One region of the Paenibacillus sp. FSL R10-2734 genome, then DNA from elsewhere that is predicted to be linked to it. Evidence: riboswitches for the same ligand, from Rfam matches in the RefSeq annotation. Region 1 holds a riboswitch; the other holds the start of a gene.

The links. A riboswitch is a leader RNA that binds a small molecule or an ion and turns the genes downstream of it on or off. The one in region 1 is predicted to bind cyclic di-GMP.
Region 2: it holds a riboswitch for cyclic di-GMP, as region 1 does, so the genes downstream of both, NSS67_RS06060 (MucBP domain-containing protein) here and NSS67_RS31275 (transglutaminase-like domain-containing protein) in region 1, are expected to answer to the same signal.

Annotation. Positions count from the first base shown of each region.
Region 1 is NZ_CP150170.1:7,217,066-7,220,370, reverse strand. Features, by position in the region: gene NSS67_RS31290 (glycosyltransferase family 2 protein) at 1-401, shown strand, start outside; gene NSS67_RS31285 (GtrA family protein) at 391-795, shown strand; gene NSS67_RS31280 (class D sortase) at 830-1,483, shown strand; cyclic di-GMP riboswitch class I at 1,604-1,684, shown strand; cyclic di-GMP riboswitch class I at 1,791-1,871, shown strand; gene NSS67_RS31275 (transglutaminase-like domain-containing protein) at 1,885-2,694, shown strand; rRNA gene NSS67_RS31270 (16S ribosomal RNA) at 3,064-3,305, shown strand, end outside.
Region 2 is NZ_CP150170.1:1,324,129-1,327,433, reverse strand. Features, by position in the region: gene NSS67_RS06060 (MucBP domain-containing protein) at 1-2,383, opposite strand, end outside; cyclic di-GMP riboswitch class I at 2,454-2,540, opposite strand; gene NSS67_RS06055 (iron chaperone) at 2,953-3,305, opposite strand, start outside.

The DNA.
Region 1 (3,305 bases):
AATATGAGCGGGAAGAACGTTTTGCAGGAGAAACTAAGTATCCCCTCAAGAAAATGATCCGTTTCGCGCTGGATGGCATTACTTCCTTTTCGTATAAGCCGCTTAAGATTGCTACTTATGTTGGATTTTTTCTATCCTTCTCTAGCTTTCTCTATTTATTCTTCGTATTATTTCAGAGAATCTTCTTCACCTCATGGACGGTTCCAGGCTGGGCTTCCATTGTAGGCGTCAATCTGCTCTTTAACGGTATCGTTCTGATGCTGCTAGGTGTAATCGGAGAGTACATTGGACGGATTTATGATGAGTCTAAGGATAGACCGTTATATATTGTAAGTGAGACTAAAGGATATCATAACGATGAACAAGTGGATCGCCGGAAGGATTACAACAATGTCAGATAAGAATTTGCGGTCAGCTTTCATCCAATTCCTTAAATTTAATGCTGTAGGTTTGGTAAATACCCTCATTGATTTCGTGATCTTCACTTTACTGAACTCTATTGGGATGGTATATGGTTTAGCGCAGGTGATATCTTATAGTGCAGGAACAGCGAACAGCTTTATTTTGAATAAAAAAGTGACCTTTCGAGATCGTAATCGTGGCAACAAAGAGGGTTTTGATAAGGTACAGTTGTTAAAGTTTATCGTGCTGAATCTTGTAGTATTAGGAATATCGCTGCTGCTAATGCATCTGTTGACAGACAAGCTAGGCATGCAAGTGTTGATCTCCAAGGTTTTGGTTACTTTTGTCACGGTGATTATCAACTTTTTTGGAAGTCGTAAGTGGGTATTCTGAATTTCAGTAGAACCAATACACGGAGGTGAATTTCATGCGTAAATTCTCGTATGTTCTCATACTGGCCGGGATCCTCATCATGCTGTATCCAAAAGCTAACGAATGGTACAGCGACTGGCAGCAGGAGAAGCTGTTAGAATCGGCTGAACTGAGCACCAGCGATAGTACTCCACCGCCTGATCTGAAGAGCAAATATGCCGAAGTTACTCAGTTATTAGCAGAGGAATCGGTTCTGGACGCACAAGCGCAGCCTCAAGAAACGGAAAAGCCAGAACCAGAAATCAAAGTTGGTGGCAAGGTAATGGCCTTAATTGAAATAGATAAGATTGATTTGAAGCTACCTGTATTAGAAGGGGCTACTAAAGCCAATTTGAAGCATGCAGCGGCCCATATGAAAGAGACGACTCCACTTGGAGAAATAGGAAATGCAGCAATTGCTGCTCACAGAGCTAGAACTACGGGCAGATTGTTTAACAGATTGAATGAGGTTGTTATTGGAGATGTTATCACGGTAAAGACTAGCGATCAGGTATTGAATTACGAGGTTTATGATATTTCTGTTGTAGATCCAAGCGATGTATCTGTTCTTGATGGGAATAACAAGGATAAGATTCTTACCCTAATTACGTGTGACCCACTAGTAGATCCTACACATCGTTTAATTGTTCACGCCAAGCTTCCCAAATAGCAGATGAGAATGATATGAGAACTTAAATACAGAGAAATAACTATAAAATAATAGAAAATCTAGCAATTTTGTTCTTGTTTACGAGGATAAATATGGTAGTATAAGACTATAAAAGCTAAACACGATAAACGGCAAACCTATCGAAAGGTAGGGACGCAAAGCTAAAGGGCCTTCCCGAAAGGATGGCAGCCAGCTACCGAATGAAGAGGCTTTTTTTGTTTTTATAAAATATATAAGGTTTTTAGATTCATTTCTACTTAGTTGATTCTATTAATTTGTCTAGTGAAATTAGGACAGATAGAGCTTATACGATAAATGGCAAACCTATCGAAAGGTAGGGACGCAAAGCTAAAGGGCCTTCCCGAAAGGATGGCAGCCAGCTACCGAAAGGAGTTTTATCCGTGAAAAAGGTTTATTTTTTGATTGTGGCGTTGTTCGTACTGATTACTGCGGTTCCAGTAAACACAGCTCAAGCCGCAAGTGTAGATTCGAACTGGTTGAATACGTCGAAATTGGATCAAGGCGTAATCGGGATTAACTACGATATTCCAAAAGACAAAAGAATTAAGCTTATGATCACAAAAGATAACAGTAGCTATACATATAATTTATACGCTTCTGGACAAGCTGAGGACTTCCCTTTGCAACAAGGAAATGGGACTTATAAAGTCTCTGTTCTTGAGAACACAACGGGTAACAAATACAAAGCTCTTTATTCCGAGGTAGTAGATTTAACCATGAATGACTCAAATTCCGTATATTTGGGCTCCGTACAGAATGTGAAATGGAGTTCTTCTGATAAAGCGATCGTTAAGGCAAAAGAGCTTACAAAAGGCAAAACAACAGATGAAGAGAAGGTTAAGGCAATCTATAACTATGTGATTGCTAATGTACAATATGATTATTCTCTTGCTAATAACGTAACGACCGATTATATTCCAAGCATTAACAACACTTTGAATACTAAAAAAGGAATCTGCTATGATTATGCTTCTCTTTTTGCCGCAATGCTTCGTAGTGTAGATGTTCCTGCTAAGTTGGTGATGGGGAATACTAGCTACGTTACGCAATACCATGCATGGAATGAAGTATTGATGGATGGCAAATGGGTTACTATTGATACCACGGTAGATGCATCAGCAGCGAAAGGTAAGAAGAATGCGGATTTTATCAAGGCTTCAAGTAAGTATACTGCAGCTAAATACTATTAATTTGTATTGCTAGAATCATAACTCTATTAAATAAACAACCAGCTTAATTATTAAGCTAGTTGTTTATTTTGTTTTAGGGGTTGCTTTTTTATTAATAGATAGGTTATTATAGTTAAGCGTTGTTAGACAGCGTACAGGCAATGTTTGAGAGAGTTATATAAACGGCTTTCGAAAAATAAAGCTTGCATTACTGAGAACAACATGATATATTATAAGAGTTGCTGCTGAGACATTAAATGGCGCCAACGAGAACTTGATCTTTGAAAACTGAACAACGAGTGAGTAGGAAATCACGCAAGTGAAATCCAAAATAGAGAATTAATTTTCTCGTCAGATGTTTCAAAATGAGCATATCGCTCTTTTCAATACTAATTGGAGAGTTTGATCCTGGCTCAGGACGAACGCTGGCGGCGTGCCTAATACATGCAAGTCGAGCGGAGTTATTTTGAAAGCTTGCTTTCAAAATAACTTAGCGGCGGACGGGTGAGTAACACGTAGGCAACCTGCCCTTCAGACTGGGATAACTACCGGAAACGGTAGCTAATACCGGATAATTTCTTTTTTCTCCTGAAGAAAGAATGAAAGACGGAGCAATCTGTCACTGAGGGATG
Region 2 (3,305 bases), 1.4 Mb from region 1:
GTTGCAGGGTTGTGTAGTGGAAGATAACTTCCTGCTTCGTATCCGCTGTGAAACTGTAGGTGATCTTCGCTTGATCTACTTGATAGCCAGCGATTGCTCTCGCATCCAGTTGTACTGTTCCACCCGTTGATCCGTTAGAAACAGTCGCTGGGCTCAGTTCTCGGTTACTACCTTTCTCGAGGTATTTCACCGTCACCTGCTGTTTCGCTGGTGTGTAGTAGAAGACAACTTCTTGCTTTGCATCCGTGGTGAAACTGTAGGTGATCTTCGCTTGATCCACTTGGTAGCCTGCGATTGCTTTCGCATCCAGTTGTATTGTTCCACCGGTTAAACCGTCAGAAACGGTCGCTAGGCTCAGCTCTCGGTTATTACCTTTCTCTAGGTACTTCACCGTTACCTGCTGTTTCGCTGGTGTGTAGTAAAAGATAACTTCTTGATGCTGATCTGCTGTAAATGTATATTCGTTCGTTGTGCTCCCAACTACGGAGTAGCCTGCTACATCCAATGCAGTTAGTGTCGTTTTCCCACCTGTTACACCGGAAGCATCAGTCGATGGTGCCACGTTCTGAGTTGTTCCTTCTAACAGATACTTTACTCTTACCGTTTGCGCATTTGCCTCATAATTATAGGTAATTGTAGTATCTTGATCTGGCATGTCACCTGTAACATGACCATTCGTATTAGTTAAACCACTACCTGTACTCAGAGTTACATCCTTCAACGTATATCCGTCAAATATCTTACTCTGAACATCTACTTGCTCGCCTTGAATTTTGTTTGCAGATGATACTGTATCCAAATCAACATTTCCAGCCTTGTATTCGACTTTTAATGTATGAGGTGCTTGAGTGTAACCGAACCATATAATCTGGCTAGGATCGCTAGTAGTTAGTGTTACATTCTCTGGACTACTTCCTTTAATCAGTTGATAACCCGCAACAACTTTAGGAGTAACCGAGTAACTCTTATCAATATCAAGCGCTTCTGTACCATTTTGTTTGAACGGGTCACTGTATAAAAGAGCAGCCTGATCAGGTCGATCAACGCGGACATTATTATCGTTGATTGGCTCACCGGCCGCATTGACTCGATACCCTTTAATTAATATTGACCCTTTTCCAAAGGTTACTTTTGGTACTTCGAAATTTTTGGAAGCAGGATTACCGTACACATCCGTATAATTCATCGTTGTAGTGCCATTTGTCGGATACAAATTATTAGGGTCCGATTTCTGATTAGAATCCCATTTCACAATGTAACTCATTGTTGCTGGGGTACCTTCGATAATATTGCCGATATCCCACTGAATCGTATCAGTTACAGAATCCCAGTTTGCTACACCTTGTGAAACTTTCGGATGAGTAGTGATATTATTGAACATTAGTCCCATAGGATCTGTGACTTTCGCGTTCTGCGCTGCATAAGCAATCTTACTCGATAATTCATTGAATACAGCTTTCAAATCAGCGCCGCTCGATGCGATATACCCCTTATCTTGGGTGTAAGTCAGAACGTTTGTTGCAATTGGATCATTAGCCACATCAAGTCCAATTGAATACATATGAATATCCTGATCTTGAGCTAATTTCGCCTCTGATACAGTACCAATGCCATTGTCTTTGACTTGGACTCCATCAACTGTATAAGAACTGAAAGTATAATTGCCTCCTGACCCAATACGACCACGAGTACTATAATCAAAATCCTTCAATGATTTTGTGAATGTACTACCTGATGGAAAAGTATAGTTCCCAGCATGTTTTGCCTTAAAACTATATGTTGGTTGTCCATCACTCAAGAGGACAATAAATTTATTGTTAGCCGAACTGTTCTTCAGCAGTTCACTAGCTTGATGGATCCCCGCTTGAATATTCGTACCTCCATTAGGGGATATATTATTGATTGCTGTATTTAACGCATCTTTATTGTTTACATCCGTAAAATCCGATATCTTGTTTGCAACATCTGAGAACGATATCACTGCAACTCTCGTTGTCGAATTTGGTTGAAGCAGTGAATCCACGAATTGGTTCGCAGCTGCTTTCGCTTTCGTCATTTTGCTGTTATCAGGCGATTTCCCATACGATTTACCACCAGTAGTACCAGGACCGTTATACGCCATACTCCCAGATTTATCAATAACCAAAACCACATCCGTAGTGGACTGTATATTCTTTCCTTCTACGGTCAGGGTTACTTCCCATTCCCCTTGCGTCTTAGTTGGCACAGCCGTCTTCGTCAGATTCACTGCACCTGCATCAGGCCATTTAAGATTATTCGGATCTGGATCAGCGCTCACTTGTGATGTAATAGGAATAAAACCAACAAGAAAAGAAACTACAATTAACCACGTAACTATTACTCTTAAACCTCTTCCAAGCATGTCTACCTCCTATGAGTTTATTTTTTAGCTCCTGAAGAGCACAAAAAAGCCCGACTGCAATATTCACGCTCATTGCAACCGGACGGTCATAGGTTAGTAACCAGTAGACTCCAAAGCTTTGCGACCTAACCTTTCAGTTAGTGTGCCAATAATTAAATTGTAGAATTTGCAGGCGTACATAGTTTCCATATATTGTCAGAAACTATTAATATGATAATTATAATATAGGCTCACAAACTAAGTCAATTTTCACAAATTGCATAAAGTAGATTTGAAATAAATAAATGGATGCCTTTTATTACTTCAAATTATTGGCTTCGCCTATATATGAATTCTGTAACTAATACAATAATTTGGTAGACAAAAGGTTTCTCAGCTACTAGAATAACGCTCTACTCTGCGAAATAATCAATGACCTTACGAAGAAACACAATCTGTGTTTACGTGAGGAACTCTTCATTAATAAATGTAGAAAAAGATTGCATAGCTGCTTCATAATCGAGTTTGGCAATTTCGTGAACAAGTAGACCGAATGCTGTCGTTCGTTTCAATTAGTGGTTATCTTTTTTTTATTTCCGCCAAAAAGTTGAACAGTCTGCCTTATCCAAAATATTAAACTCGATCATTTTCTCAAGTAATGAATAATCAACTGGATGATCCCACCGGATACGCATCAACTGCTTGGTGTAATCATAGCCAGCCTGCACAATTGCATCAGTAAAATGATTAATCCCTGCAATTTCAGGCGCAACAGCTATATGATGTTTGGATACGCTAAAGCCAATAATATATGTGTCGTGATCGGTGAACATGGGCTGATTCCACGCAACTTTTGGTTTTAAATCTGTGAATTTCCTTGATACCCAAGTCAAAACCTCTTCCATTCGCTCACGATGTTGTGGGTTATCAATTTGCGCTAAAT